Regions from separate parts of the Variovorax sp. GW821-FHT10B04 genome, predicted to be linked through region 1. Evidence: riboswitches for the same ligand, from Rfam matches in the RefSeq annotation. Region 1 holds a riboswitch; the other holds the start of a gene.

The links. A riboswitch is a leader RNA that binds a small molecule or an ion and turns the genes downstream of it on or off. The one in region 1 is predicted to bind manganese.
Region 2: it holds a riboswitch for manganese, as region 1 does, so the genes downstream of both, mntP (manganese efflux pump MntP) here and AC07PZ_RS06300 (TMEM165/GDT1 family protein) in region 1, are expected to answer to the same signal.

The regions. Positions count from the first base shown of each region.
Region 1 covers NZ_JBWKNQ010000002.1:254,899-262,552, forward strand. The annotation lists gene AC07PZ_RS06275 (KpsF/GutQ family sugar-phosphate isomerase) at 1-160, shown strand, start outside; gene AC07PZ_RS06280 (KdsC family phosphatase) at 160-708, shown strand; gene lptC (LPS export ABC transporter periplasmic protein LptC) at 705-1,361, shown strand; gene AC07PZ_RS06290 (SDR family oxidoreductase) at 1,377-2,150, shown strand; gene rbp (RNA-binding regulator) at 2,204-2,740, opposite strand; yybP-ykoY riboswitch at 2,988-3,174, shown strand; gene AC07PZ_RS06300 (TMEM165/GDT1 family protein) at 3,182-3,745, shown strand; gene metX (homoserine O-succinyltransferase MetX) at 4,029-5,171, shown strand; gene metW (methionine biosynthesis protein MetW) at 5,173-5,757, shown strand; gene AC07PZ_RS06315 (IMPACT family protein) at 5,776-6,378, shown strand; gene AC07PZ_RS06320 (ion transporter) at 6,399-7,352, opposite strand; gene AC07PZ_RS06325 (bactofilin family protein) at 7,515-7,654, shown strand, end outside.
Region 2 covers NZ_JBWKNQ010000001.1:800,529-808,182, reverse strand. The annotation lists gene AC07PZ_RS03875 (LLM class flavin-dependent oxidoreductase) at 1-633, opposite strand, end outside; gene AC07PZ_RS03870 (TauD/TfdA dioxygenase family protein) at 699-1,628, opposite strand; yybP-ykoY riboswitch at 1,789-1,953, shown strand; gene mntP (manganese efflux pump MntP) at 1,969-2,541, shown strand; gene AC07PZ_RS03860 (NRAMP family divalent metal transporter) at 2,602-3,897, shown strand; gene AC07PZ_RS03855 (alpha/beta hydrolase family protein) at 3,916-4,926, opposite strand; gene AC07PZ_RS03850 (AraC family transcriptional regulator) at 4,958-5,836, opposite strand; gene AC07PZ_RS03845 (FAD-dependent oxidoreductase) at 5,938-7,494, opposite strand; gene AC07PZ_RS03840 (TetR/AcrR family transcriptional regulator) at 7,571-7,654, shown strand, end outside.

The DNA of each region.
Region 1 (7,654 bases):
GCACCGCGCACCGCGCACGCTGCGCGCCGATGCCCTGGGCGTCGAGGCGGCAGAGTTGATGGAAGAGCATCGCATCACCAGTCTGTTGGTGGTCGATGCCGATGGCTTGTTGATCGGCGCCATCACCATCAACGACCTGATGCGTGCAAAGGTCATCTGATGCCGATGACCTTTGCACCCGAAACGCTGCTTGCCGCCCAGGATGTGCGCGTCGCTTTCTTCGACGTCGACGGCGTGCTGACCGACGGCGGCGTGTATTTCAGCGAGCACGGCGAAACGCTCAAGCGCTTCAGCATCCTCGATGGCTATGGACTCAAGCTCTTGCGCACGGCCGGGATCGTGCCGGCCGTGATCACCGGGCGCGACTCCAAACCTCTGCGTGTACGTCTCGAGGCGCTCGGAATCGAACATGTGCGCTACGGCACGGAGAACAAGCTGCCCGCGGCCGAGGCGATGCTCGCATCGCTCGGGCTGAACTGGACCCAGGCCGCCGCCATTGGTGACGACTGGCCTGATCTGCCGATCTTGCTGCGGGTCGGTTTCGCCGCAGCACCGGCCAACGCGCACGCCGAGGTGCGCGCCGTGGCCCGCCACGTGACGACTGCACGCGGCGGCGAAGGTGCCGCGCGCGAATTCTGCGACCTGCTGCTCACGGCAGGCGGCCATTACCGTCGCCTGCTGGACGTGGCGCGAGGCATGGCTTCATGAGTCGGCCCGTTGGCGCGTTGCTGCGCAAGGGTTTCGACCGTGTCACGATCTATCTGCCGATCATTCTGACCTTCGCGTTGGCTCTGGGCACCTATTGGCTGGTCCGAAATGCCCCGAGGCTGCTCGAAGCTTCGGCACCAGCGGCGCCGGTGCATGAGCCCGATTTCTTCATGCGGGGCTTCGTCGTCAAGAATTTTCTGCCTACGGGCGTATTGCGCAGCGAGCTGTTCGGCAAGGAAGGCCGCCATTTTCCGGACACCGACACCTTGGAGGTCGACCAGGTCAGGTTGCGCGCGGTTTCGGACGAAGGGCTGGTCACGCACGCGACGGCCGATCGTGGCCTGTCGAACGGCGATGGCAGCGAATTGCAGCTGTTCGGCAACGCGGTGATCGTGCGCGACGCTGCGACCTCGTCAAGCGGCCGGCCGGTCCCACGGCTCGAATTTCGCGGTGAATTCCTGCACGTTTTTGTCGATACCGAGCGTGTGACTTCGCACTTGCCCGTGGCGCTAAAGCGTGGTGATGATCAATTCACCGCAGACAAGCTCGACTATGACAATCTCACTGGCGTGGCGAATCTGCAAGGGCGCGTGCGCGGCTTGCTGATGCCTGCGCCAGGGGCCGCTGCGACTCCGCCGCGCGCCAAACGCTGACGGGAGATTCCGACGATGCGGCCTCTGGTTTTCATCACGGGTGCGTCCAGCGGAATTGGCCAGGCCCTTGCCCAACGATTCCACCAGGCGGGTTACAGCCTGGCGTTGGTCGCCCGTCGCACCGCCGACATGGAGGCATGGGCAACTGAGCGCGGGATCGATCCTGCCGATTACCGGATCTACGGCGCCGATGTGGCGCAGATCGACAGCATCGTTGCGGCCGGAAAGGCATGCATCGCGCAGCAGGGCGTACCGGACGTCGTGGTGGCGAATGCCGGCATCAGCATCGGCATCGATACCGCCGAGCGCGCAGATCTCGATGTGCTGGCACAGACACTCACGGTCAACAACGTGGGTTTGGCCGCTACCTTTCATCCCTTCATCGACGCGATGGTGGCGCGCGGTAGCGGACGGCTTGTCGGCATCGGCAGCGTTGCCGCCATCCGCGGCTTGCCGGGCCACGGCGCCTATTGCGCCAGCAAGGCAGGCGTTGTCGCCTATTGCGAGAGCCTGCGTGGCGAATTGAGGAGTCAAGGCATTCGGGTCGTGACGATCTGCCCTGGCTACATCGACACGCCGCTGACGCGCGGCAACCGCTACAGCATGCCTTTTCTGATGAAAGCCGATGACTTTGCAGACAAGGCATTCGATGTCATCGAATCCGGCATCAGCTACCGCGTGATCCCGTGGCAGATGGGCGTTATCGCGAAACTGATGCGCATGCTGCCCAACGCCCTGTTCGACAAAGCTGTCTCGGGGCGCGGCCGCAAGAAGCGAAAAGGCGAATGACAAAAGGCTCCCGCAGGAGCCTTTCATCGTGTCTTGAGGATCAGGTCGACGGATCAGTAGCCGCTGTTGCCACCACCACCGTAGCCACCGCCGCCGCCGCTGCGACCACCGCCACCGCCGCGAGGACCGGCTCCGTACGGGCTGCGGAAACCACCGTCACCGCCGCCGCCACCGCTGCGACCACCACCACCGCCGCCGCCATAACCGCCGCCACCACCACCGCCGTAGCCGCCACCACCGCCGCTGCGACCACCGCCGCCGCCGCCGTAACCGCCGCCACCACCACCGTAACCACCACCACCGCCGCCGAAACCGCCACCACCGCTGCGCGGCGGACGAGCTTCCATCGGACGCGCTTCGTTCACAACAACGCTGCGGCCGCCGAGCGGCTGGCCATTCATGCCATTGATGGCGGCTTGCGCCTCGGCATCACTGCCCATCTCGACGAAGCCGAAGCCCTTCGAGCGGCCGGTGTCGCGTTCCATCATGACTTTTGCGCTGGTCACCAGACCGAACTGGCCAAAAGCCTGTTCGAGGTCGCCATCGCGCACGGAATACGGCAGATTGCCGACGTACAGTTTGTTGCCCATCAAGGGACTCCTAATAAACACACCAAGAAAAGCGATGGAGTCCCGAGAGCACCACCCAAACCGCTGAGCGCGCGAAACTAGCCGATCACCGAACTTGCCTCCCCCCATGGAAAAATTTGAATGGAGGCTCGTGCATTATGGGTGAAATATTTCTGGTGCAAACGGGAATTTTCCTCATGGTCGGCGCGTTTTGAAAATTAGTGTAAGCCGACGATGTTCTCGAATCAGGGTAAACACTGGCTAGAATCCGCGGGTCATTGGGGAGTAGCCGCCTTCCATCTTGAGAAGGGTGTGCGTCAACAGACTTGATCGGCCTCGTGCCGGACATGGCTCACACGGTTCGACTTGGCGAGACCTTTGATCATGCAGCTTCGGATAAATGGCCGAAGGCGCTGCATGGTCAATTGCGTCATGTCCTTCGGCCCAAAGGATCCCCACGTCATGGAAGCTTTTCTCGTCGCCACCGGCATCGTCGCGCTGGCGGAAATGGGTGACAAGACCCAACTGCTCGCGCTCATCCTCGCTGCGCGTTTTCGAAAACCCTGGCCGATCGTCCTCGGCATCTTTGTCTCGACGCTCGTCAACCATGCGTTGGCCGGTGCGGTCGGCAGTTGGGTTACGCATGTGCTTGGCCCGGTGGCGTTGCGCTGGATCCTCGGTGGCTCTTTCATCGCGATGGCGGTCTGGATGCTGATTCCCGACAAGCTGGACGAGGAAGACTCGCCGAAGTCCTCGCAGTTCGGCGTGTTCGGCACGACCGTGATCGCCTTCTTCCTGGCAGAGATGGGCGACAAGACCCAGATCGCCACGGTGATGCTCGCCGCCCGCTTCGTCGGCGACTACGTCTGGGTCGTCGCCGGCACCACGCTGGGCATGATGCTGGCGAATGCACCCGTCGTCTGGCTGGGCGACAAGCTCGTGAAGCGCGTGCCCATCAAGCTGGTTCACGGCATCTCCGCCGTGATCTTCCTGGTGCTTGGCGTCATCATGATCATCGGCCTGTAATCCAACGGCCGCCCCCATAGCCCCCTCATAGTCAGTCCCTCCTCCCTGCCTCCTTCCAGAAACACGGCGGAGCCGGCTTTGCCGGGCCGCTCGTGTTGCCTCCGGCAGGGGGTGGCGAGAGCGACACGAAGTGCGCGAAGCCTGGGGAGAGCCAAGTGACATGAAGCCTGGGGGATATACTTGCTCTGCGCCGATTTGCTACAGCTTGCGGGCGCTTTATAAATCCAGCTAAAGACAGAAGCCGACCCGGCTCGTTTTTGGCGAGGCCGGGTTTTTGCTGTCCATGTCTTTCGAAGTCCTTCCCCAATCGATGTCCTTCGCCGGCCCGCTGCCGTTGCGAAGCGGCGCCTCGCTCAGCGACTACACGCTGGCCTACGAGACCTACGGTACGTTGAATGCCGACCGCAGCAATGCGGTGCTCGTCTGTCACGCGCTCAATGCGTCGCATCACGTGGCCGGCGTCTATGCAGGCCAGCCAAAGTCCGAGGGGTGGTGGGACAACATGATCGGGCCGGGCAAGCCGGTCGACACCAACCGCTTCTTCGTCATCGGCATCAACAACCTCGGCTCCTGTTTCGGTTCCACCGGTCCGATGCACACGAACCCTGCGACTGGCCGTGTGTACGGCGCCGATTTCCCCGTGGTCACGGTCGAGGATTGGGTCGACGCGCAGGCCGCACTGCTCGATGCGCTGGGCATCGACACCTTGGCCGTGATGGGTGGCAGCCTGGGCGGCATGCAGGCCTTGTCCTGGACGCTGCAATACCCGGCGCGCGTGCGGCACGCGGTGGTCGTCGCGAGCGCGCCGAACCTCACTGCGGAGAACATCGCCTTCAACGAGGTTGCCCGGCGCGCCATCGTGACCGATCCGGATTTCAACGGTGGCCACTTCTACGAGCACGGCGTGATCCCGAAACGCGGCCTGCGCATCGCACGGATGATCGGCCACATCACCTACCTCAGCGACGACGTCATGAACGCCAAGTTCGGCCGTGCGCTGCGCAGTGCGGTCGAAGGCGAACTGGCCGGCACCGACTACCGCTATTCGACGCAGGAGATCGAGTTCCAGATCGAAAGCTACCTGCGCTACCAGGGCGACAAGTTCAGCGAATATTTCGACGCCAACACCTACCTGTTGATCACCCGCGCGCTCGACTACTTCGATCCGGCGCGCGTCCATGGTGGTGACCTCACGGCCGCATTTGCACGGGCCCAGGCGAAGTTCCTGCTTGTCAGCTTCACCACCGACTGGCGTTTCTCGCCCGCGCGCAGCCGGGAGCTGGTCAAGGCGCTGCTCGACAACCGCCGCAGCGTGAGTTACGCCGAAATCGACGCGCCGCACGGGCACGATGCCTTCCTGCTCGACGATGTGCGCTACATGGGCGTGGTGCGCTCCTATTTCGACCGCATCGCCGCGGAGCTGTGACATGAGCGACCTCGACACCCAACGACTCATCGCCAACCTCGTGCCGCATGGCGCCCGCGTGCTCGATCTGGGCTGCGGCGACGGTGCGCTGCTGGATCTCCTTCAGCGCGAGCGCGGCTGCACCGGCTACGGCGTCGAGATCGCCGACGGCAACGTGCTGCAATGCATCCGCCGCGGCGTCGACGTGATCCAGCTGAACCTCGATGAAGGCCTGGCGATGTTCGACGACGCCAGCTTCGACGTCGTGCTGCAGATCGACACGCTGCAGCATCTGCGCAATGCCGAGATCATGCTGCGCGAGACCGCGCGCGTCGGTCGTGCCGGCATCGTCGCGTTCCCCAATTTCGCGCACTGGCCGAACCGGCTGAGCATTGCGCGCGGCCGCATGCCGGTCACGCGGCGGCTGCCTTACCAGTGGTACGACACGCCCAATATCCGCGTCGGCACCTTCCGGGATTTCGGTGCGCTGGCCGAGAAGAACCGGCTGCGCGTGATCGACGCGTTCGGCCTGCAGGAAGGCCATGAAGTGCGCTGGCTGCCCAACCTGCGCGCCTCGACGGCGGTCTTCAAATTCGAGCGCGCCTGAGCCGCCGCCGATGCCGCGATGGCGCTGACCCTGGCCGAGCCCGCGCACAGCGAGCTCGTGATCAAGAAGAGCCGCTTCATCGGCTGCGTGCAGCCGGTGGCCGATCGCGCGGCGGCACTCGCCGTCGTGGCGGGTCTTCGCGCCGAACATCCTTCGGCCGCGCACGTCTGCTGGGCGCTGATGGCCGGTGGCCAGTCCGCTGCCAACGATGACGGCGAGCCCGGCGGAACCGCCGGTCGCCCCATGCTGGAGGTATTGCGGCATCAGGAGCTCGAAGGCGTCCTGGCCACCGTGGTGCGCTACTTCGGCGGCGTAAAGCTCGGCGCGGGTGGCCTGGTGCGCGCCTACACCGATGCGGTTGCGCAGGCGCTGATCGGCGCACGCAAGCTCCCGCTGCAGCGCCTGCGAACCCTGGTCTGCAGCGTGCCCTATGCGATGGAGGGCATGCTGCGGCGCGAGATCACCGCAGCGGGCGCGACGCTCGGCGAGGTTGCGCACGGCAGTCTGGTGCAGACCGTGTTCACCGTCATCGAGGCCGATGCCGATGCGCTGCGGCGTCGCATCGACGATGCGAGCCAGGGCCGTGCGGTCTGGGCCGACCCGGCACTGGCCGAACGCTGACGGTGTGTCGCCGGGCCGTGTCAGGCCAGCGGCTGGCCGCAGCGCCTGCAGAAGTTCGCGTCCGGTGCATGGTCGCCGATACCGCAGGCCGCGCATGACGCCACGGCCGTGGCGCCCATTGCATCGGCCAGCAGGCCGCGGCCGATCGATGCCTGCGCCGCGTCGTCCGATGACGGCAACGCCCGCCCGTCCCGTCCATGGCGCACCATTTCGGCAGACACGATGCCGGTCGGCACGGCCAGCACGCCCCAGCCCAGCAGCATCATCACGGAGGCGATGCCGCGCCCGATGTCGGTCTTGGGCACCAGGTCGCCGAAGCCGACCGTGGTCATGGTCGAGATCGCCCAGTACACGGCGACGGGGATGCTGGTAAAGCCGTACTGCGGACCCTCGACCACGTACATCAGCGTGCCGAGCACCAGCACCACCATGAATACGAAGCCCACGAACACCATGATCTTTCGGCGGCTCGCCGCCAGCGCGGTCGCGAGCGCGCGGTACTCGGCTGCATAGTGCGACATCTTGAAGATGCGGAACACGCGCAGCAGCCGCAGAATCCGCACGTCGATCAGCACCGACAGCGCGGGCATGAGGATCGCGAGATAGGTCGGCAGCAGCGCGAGCAGGTCGATCACGCCATAGAAGCTGCGTGCATAGCGCGCTGGCCGGCCCAGGCACGCAAGCCGCGCGATGTATTCCAGCGTGAAGATGGTGGTGAAGCCCCATTCGAACCAGGTGAACACGTGGCCCCAGCGGGCACGGATGGACTGCACGCTGTCGAGAACCACGACGGTGACGCTCAGCAGGATCACGGCGATCAGCAGCAGGTCGAATAGGCGACCCGCACGGGTCTCGGATTCGAAGATCACCGAATACAGGCGAAGGCGCCAGCCGTGCGTCGGCTTGCCGAAGCTCGGATCGAGTCCGGCGCCGGGTGGTGTGGAGGCAGGATGCGGTGCCTGAGGCTTGGGCATGGGAGGAAAACCGGAAGGCGATGAATGCAACATGGAAGCGCCTGCATTGTTGTCCGACGGCGCCGACAACATCGCGAGCGATTTGCTTACTACTCTTGCGCAATGAAGCGGCAGACGACCCTGTTGCCTCCTACGATAGGCCCTTTGCAGAGGAGCAGCCCATTGGCTTCACAGTCCCCCTTCTTCGGTAAGCGCACCAGCGACGTCGACACCCTTCCTTCCCGCACGACCCCCCTGGGTGGCACGAGCACTGGCTCACCGGTGCCTTCGGCTCATTCATTGAATGGCGGCGGCAGCCCATT
Region 2 (7,654 bases), on a different contig from region 1:
GTCGAGCCGGTAGAACGCGCCGTCGTGGTGGATCGGCCTCACCTTGGCCGGGTCGGCGTAGAGGCCGCCGGCGCGGTCGGCGACCACGGCGTCGTCGTCCCAGCTCGACTCCCACAACTGGTAGACCAGCGACATGAATTCGTCGGCACGGTCGTAGCGCTGGTCGTGGCCCGCCGTGGCCGCGCCGCCTTGTGCACGTGCCGCGCTGTCGAGAAAGCCGGTGACGATGTTCCAGCCGAGCCGGCCTTCGCTCAGGTGGTCGAGCGTGGACATGCGCCGCGCAAAGGCGTGCGGCGACTCGGCGGCGATGGTGGCCGTGATGCCGAAACCCAGGTGCGTGGTGACGCTCGCCATGGCGCCGACCAGCACGGCCGGGTCGTTGATCGGCAGCTGGATGGCGTCGCGCAATGCAGCGTCGGCGTTGCCGCCCCAGACGTCATAGACGCCCGTGACGTCCGCGAGGAACAGGCCGTCGAACAGCCCGCGCTCGAGCGTGCGGGCCATGTCGAGCCAGTACGGCAGCCGCTTGTATCCGGTGGACCGGTCGCGCGGATGCCGCCACATGCCATGGGCGATGTGGCCCACGGTGTTCATGTCGAACGCGTTGAGCAGGATGGGGCGGCGTGCAGCCATGGCGTGGTCCGCGCGGGCCGGCAGGCCGCCGCGCTGGGGATTCGGAGTCGTCGGCCCGGGGCGCGTCAGTAAGGGCGGCTGCCCGAAAGGCTGATGCGCTTGAGCAGCCGGCGTTCGCCGTTGTCGAACGCGCTGCGCGCATGCAGCGTGGCCTGGTTGTCCCAATAGACGATGTCGCCCACCGACCAGCGGTGCGTGTAGGCGAAGCGCGGCTGCAGCAGGTGCGCCCGCAGGCGGGCGATGAGCGCGGCACCGTACTGCGGCTCCACGCCGACGATCTCGACCTCGGTGCGTGCGCCGAGATGGAGGATCCGGCGGCCGCTGTCGGGATGCGTGCGCACCAGCGGATGCACCTCGAAGGGCGCGAGCGGCTCGATGTCGGGCGTGCGATAGAGCGGAAAGCCCGATGCGAGCGGCTTGAGCTTGCGCAGGAACGGGTTGTAGGTGATGAGCTGCAGCTGGTCGATCTCGCGCTGCGTGGCGGCGTCGAGCGCGTCCCACGCGGCGGCGAGGTTGTACCAGGTGGTGTCGCCGCCTTCGGACGGAACCTCGATGCCGTAGAGCAGCGAGCCGGCGGAGGGCACGGGCGTCCAGTGGTGGTCCGCGTGTGCCGAGAGTTCGTCGTGCCCGAGCACGCCACCGGCCTGGTTCGACACGTGCACGATGTCCGGCGTGTTGCCGCCGTACGGGTCGGAGCCCAGCACCGGCACGTTGGCCGGCGGCCGGAACACGCTGCCGAAGTAGCTCGCCAGCCGCTCGAACTGGCCGTCGTCGATCCGCTGCTGCTTGATGACGAGCACATGCCTGTCGCGCAGTGCCTGCTTCAGCGCCAGGACCTGGGCGGCCGGCAGCGGGCGGGTGGCGTCGAGGCCGACCACCTGTGCGCCCAGCGACGCGTCGATGGGCGAAATGCGGAAGGCATCGGGTCCGGCGGCGGGGCTCGCAGCATGGCTGGCGAGGTGGGTGACGGGCTCGGCTGAAATGGATATGGACATGGCTTTGGAGTGCGGTGCTGCGCCTGCGAATGCTAGGAAAGTTCGCACCCATCGCTTGCGCCCATTGCGCATGTCGATATGCGGAAATCCGGCTTCGGTGGCCGATCGCCGATGGCATTGCACGGCGCCGGGATGTTCCCGGTTCCCTATACTCGCGGCTCCCTTGGGGAGTAGCCGGCTTCCGTCCCTGGAAGCGCCCGCGTCAACATACTCGGCATTTCATGTGCTGTGGCGCTGGCAACCGTTCTGGTTGGCGAGACCATCGGCACGCCACCGCGACACAGGTCGGGCAGTGGGGCGTGCCGTTGTGTCGTCGCCCGGCCATCAGAACGATCCCCACATGAACTTCGCTTCCACCGCATTGCTGGCCATGGCCATGTCGACCGATGCATTCGCCGCCGCCGTCGGCAAGGGCACGGCACTCGAAAAACCCCGATGGTCCGAAGCGCTGCGGACCGGCGCCATCTTCGGCGTCATCGAAGCCATCACGCCGGTCATCGGCTGGGCGCTGGGCTACGCGGCGTCGGGCTACGTGAAGACCTGGGACCACTGGATCGCTTTCACGCTCCTGTGCGTGCTCGGCGCCCGCATGATCTGGGCCGCCCTGCGGAAGTCCGGCGAGGAAGAAACCGAAAAGCCCCGCAGCCACGGCTTCTGGGTGCTTGCCGTCACCGGTTTCGCCACCAGCATCGACGCGATGGCGGTCGGCGTCGGCCTGGCCTTCCTGAACGTGAACATCGTGCCCGTGGCTGCGGCCATCGGCTTCGCCACGTTCGCCATGGTCACGCTGGGCGTCATGGTCGGGCGGCTTCTCGGCAATGTGGCTGGCCGCTGGGCGGAAGCCATCGGCGGCGTGCTGCTGATCGGCATCGGCTCCGTCATCCTGTACGAGCACCTCACCGCGCTGGCATGACCCGATTGCGGCGGTCGGGCGCCGTGCGACGATAGCGGCCCGATCCCTTCGATTGCGCTCATGCCAACCCCACCTGCGCCAGCCAAGAGCACCCGCGGCCCGACCTCCGACGACAAGCGCTCGTTTCTCGGGCGGCTCGGCCCGGGCCTGATCACCGGTGCGGCCGACGACGACCCGAGCGGCATCGCGACCTACTCGCAGGCCGGCGCCCAGTTCGGGCTGGGCACCTTGTGGAGCCTGTGCTTCACCTACCCGCTGATGGTGGGCATCCAGTTGATCAGCGCCCGCATCGGGCGGGTCACCGGGCATGGGCTGGCGGCCAACATGCGGCTGCACTATCCGCGATGGCTGCTCTGGGCCGTGGTGGCGCTGCTGCTCGCGGCCAACGTCATCAATCTGGCGGCGGACCTCTCGGCCATGGGCGACGCCGCCGTCCTGGTGTTCGGCGGCGAGGCCAAGGCCTTCACGGTCGCCTTCGGGCTGTTGACGCTGCTGCTGCAGGTCTTCGTGCCCTACACGCGCTACGTGCGCGTGCTCAAGTGGCTCACGCTGGTGCTGTTCTCGTACGTCGCCGTGTTGTTCACGATCGAGATCCCCTGGGGCGAAGTACTGCGCGCGGTGGTCATGCCGCCACTGCAGATGAAGGCCGAATACCTGGTCACCGTCGTCGCGATCTTCGGCACGACCATCAGCCCCTATCTGTTCTTCTGGCAGGCCTCGCAGGAAGTCGAGGAAATGCGCAGCGACGGCGCGGCCAGGCCGCTGACCGAGGCGCCCGAGCAGGCGCCGTCCAGCTTCCGGCGCATGAGACTCGACACCTGTTTCGGCATGGGGGTTTCGAATCTCATCGCCTTCTTCATCGTGCTGACGGCGGCATTGGCGCTCCACGCCAAGGGCGTGACCGACATCCAGACCTCGGCCCAGGCGGCTGCGGCGTTGAAGCCGATCGCCGGCCCGCTCGCGTTCTGGCTGTTCGCATTGGGGATCATCGGTACGGGCATGCTGGCGATTCCGGTGCTGGCCGGGTCCGCCGCCTACGCGCTGGCCGGCACCTTCGACTGGAACGCCAGCCTCGAAGACAAGCCGGCACGGTCGCGCGGCTTCTATGCGGTGATCGTCGTGTCGACCCTGCTCGGCATCGCCCTGGGCTTCACGCCGCTGGACCCGATCAAGGCGCTGTTCTGGAGTGCCGTGTTGAACGGCGTCATCGCCGTGCCGGTGATGGTGGTGATGATGCTGATGGTGTCGAATCGGCGGCTCATGGGCGACTTCACCGCGTCGCGCAGGCTGAAGATCCTCGGATGGGCGGCGACGGTGGCGATGGGCCTCGTGGTGGGCGCCATGTGCTTGGCCTGATCGACGGCCTGCTGTCTGCTAGGGCCTTGCCGCGGAGGCGAGGTGCTGCTTGAGGAACGCAAGCACCCGTTCATTCAGTTCGGCATGAAACGCGGTGCGGTCGAAGCCGGCCGGGTCCGCGCACAGCTCGGGCGCCGCTTCACGTTGCGCGGCCGAACACGGCGCGAGAAAGCTGAAGTGCGAAGCACCTGCCGCCACATGCCAGTCCGGCACCACGGGCAGGCTGCGGCGCACGCCTTCGACGCTCTCGGGTGTGACGCCATCCCCGCCGGTGGCGGAAGCCCAGAGTTGAATGGGAATGCTGCGCACCCTGGCCAGTCCAGCCGCCGTGAATACCGCATTGAACGGATCGACGATGACGGCCGCCTTGATGCGCGCGTCATGCGCCAGCGGAGCCGAGAGCAGCGACTGGAAGCGACGCCGCATGGTGACGCAGTCGGGTCCTTCGGGGGCCACCGCGCAGGGAGATGACGGCCGCGGCGGCAAGCGTTCGAAATCGGGTTCGGCACCCACCAGCACCAGGCCCGTGTAGCCGCCTCTCGAGAAGCCGTAGAAGCCCACCTTGTCGGCATCCAGCCGCTCGTGCGCGGGCCAGGCCCCCAGCATGAAGTCGATCAGGCGCCGGATGTCGACGGTGCGGGTTGCGAGCGCGACGATGCTGTCGTCCGGACCACCGCGCAACCGGAAGTTGTCGCCCGAATGGGTGATCGTCGCGACCACGAAGCCCGCGTCTGCCAGGGCCTGTGCCGTGTCGTGGTGCCCCAGGAAGGAACCGCCATAGCCGTGCGACAGCACGATCAATGGCCGCGGACCGCCCGATGCGATCGGGCAGTCGCGCACCGCCGCGAGCCGTACGCGGCCGAGCTCCACCCCGTCCGCCGGGGGCTGGGCGCACGGCATCCAGACGGCGCCTTGCAGCGCGGGCCCGTCGCGATCGGCCGGCACCTCGATCAGGCTGAAGCCGGCGGCATGGACGAAGGTCGAAACGAGGAACAAGAGGGCAACGAGCAGGCGGCGTGGCAGGAGCATGTGCATGTCTGGAGATGGGATGCCGGGCGCGTCAGCGCGCCGGGCGGACCGGGATCAGGAGTTCCGTGCGCAGGTCGTCCGGCGGAACCTGGCGCGGCGAGTTGAGATAGTGTTCGAGCGTGGGCCGATCATCCGGCTCGTACCCGCTCTCCGGCAGCCATCGCCGATAGATCGCCTGCACGGCCGCGTTGATGCGGGTGTACCGGCCGCCGAGGCAGTGCATGGCATAGAGCCCGCCAGGTATCTCGATGTGTTCGATGCCATGCACTGCCTCGGCGGCAGGCCGGGGATCGGGCAGGGCAGCGGCGACGTAGTGCCTGAAGTCCGAGCGCATCTCGGGATTGCCGTAGGAGATGCCGAACCATCCCGACACCCTTTGCGCGCCGAGCTGCGCACGCAGCCGCCGATGCGTGTGCGGAATGGTCGAGAACGGGCCCTGGTGACGCAGCGCATGAACCGACTGGGCCGGCCGCTGGACGATGCGCACTTCGAAGCCGGATTCGGCGTGCTCGCTGCTCGCCGTCGGACCCTGCGCATCGGTCGGCTTCGGATGCAGCGCCGCCTTGTTCATGTGCTGTCGGAACTGCCGCGGCGACTGGCCGGTGAACTGGGTGAACGCACGCGTGAAGGCCTGAGGGCTGTCGTAGCCCACGGCAAGGGCGATCTCGGTGACGCTGGTGTCGTCTCCGGTGAGCATCCGGCCCGCCAGCGCGAGCCGCACGCGGCGCACCGTCGCCGCCACGGTTTCACCTGCGATGCCGTGGTAGATGCGATGAAAGTGGAACGGGGAGAAGTGGGCGAGTGCCGCCAGGTCTTCGAGCCGGTGGTCGGCCAGTGGGTCGGCGACGATCGCCGCGACCACGCGGGCCACGCGCGCCCTGTAGCGCTGCTCGATGGATGAGGCTTGCATGGCGCAAGTGTGCGCCGGTCCTGCACATGAAACTTAGCCGCGCTTGCGCAATTCGGGCGAGCGGACGTTGATGGACGTGTGCACGCGGGCTGCCAGTGGAGTCACGCGGGAATCGAACAGGCTGTGCCATCCGGGCGGCCCAACCAGCGGTGCATGGATTCAAGCAGCGCCGCTTGCTCGAAGGGTTCATCCTGGTCTCGAGCCCACGCGACGATGCCGTCGGGCCTGATGAACAGGGCTGCAAGTCCCATTGCGTCGACGCCATTGCCATGGACGATGGTCAAGCGGCCTGGGTACTCTTCGTCCATCGACCTGAGCGCCGGCTCGTCATGCAGGGTCACCAGCAGGGCGCTGCCGCCACGCATGAAGGCGGCGAGCCGCGACCCGTCGGACAGCACGAGATCGGGCGCGCTGTGGCCCACCAGCGGGTGACGGCCGGGCAGGTCATGGCGGCGTTGGGAGCCGTCGACTTTCGCGGCGAAATACGCGGCCCCGTCCCTGGTGGCGATCAGGTCGCGGATCACCGCTCCGATGGCGCGGCTCCATGGATCGGGCCGCAGGATGGCCACCTGCGCGCGAGTCCATTCGAGCGCCCAGGCGCCGGCCGGATGGCGCTCCGCCGTGTACGTGTCGAGGAGTCCGGCCGGCGCCGAACCCTGGATCGTCGCGGCCAGCTTCCAGCCCAGGTTCAAGGCATCGATCAGTCCCGTATTGAGCCCTTGCGCCCCCAACGGCGAATGGATGTGAGCGGCATCGCCGGCCAGCAGAATCCGGCCTTGCCGATAGGTCGTCGCCTGTCTGGCCCTGTCCGTGTAAGTGGATGCGAAATGGATCCTGGACAGCGTGACATCGGTTTCGGAAACCCGTCGAAGGACGGTCTGCAGATGCGCGATGGTGATGTCTTGGCTTCGATTGAAGGTGCCGCCGTCGAAGTCCATCACGGTGATGCGACCCGGCCCCGGGCCGACAGCGTACAAGCCATGCGGCGTGATGTTGAAGCCGGGGAGAAGCTTCTCCGGGTCGGCCATTTCCACCGATGCAAGATAGCCGGTGAACTGGGGCTCGGTGCCTTCGAAGTCGAAGCCTGCCCGCTTGCGGACGATGCTTCTGGCGCCGTCGCAACCCACCAGCCAGTCGGCGCGGTGGACTTCGCCCGCCGCAAGCACTGCGACCCCATGATCGTCCTGCCGGACGGCCGTGACTTCGCAGTCTCGGCGGATCTGCACGCCAAGCGACATCGCACGTCGGCCGAGCAGCGACTCCAGGTCCTCCAGGCTGATGATGCCGGTCGTCGACGACGGGCCGTGCGTCGCGTACTGCGGCGCGGGTGCATCGTCCCGGCACACCTCCACCGGAATTCCCGCGAAATGCCCGGCATTGCGCTTCGCTGCTTCTGGCTCGCCCGTCTTCGCACGCGGTGCGTCCTCGGCGTCCCAGTCGAGTGCAGCCAATCGGACTTCGTCGAGCAGGCCGCGTCGATGGAACGCCTCGACGGAGGGGATGTTGAGCCCTCGCATTCCCATCCAGCCCGCCTTCATCGGCGCATGGGGATCGGACGACTTTTCCAGAACAAGGACGCGGATCCCGCGCAGCGCGAGTTCCGTTGCCAGGAAGAGTCCGACAGGACCGGCGCCAGCCACGATGACGGAGCAACTCATGATTTTTGTGTGAAGATCATTTATGCGTACAGTGTTCGCAAAAGACGATCCTATCGCACTGGGTACGATGTACGCAATGAAGAAGATCACAAAAAAATCCGCCGATGCCGGCGACGCCGCAGAACCTGGGATGTCGTTGCTGTGGGGGCTGGCAACAAAA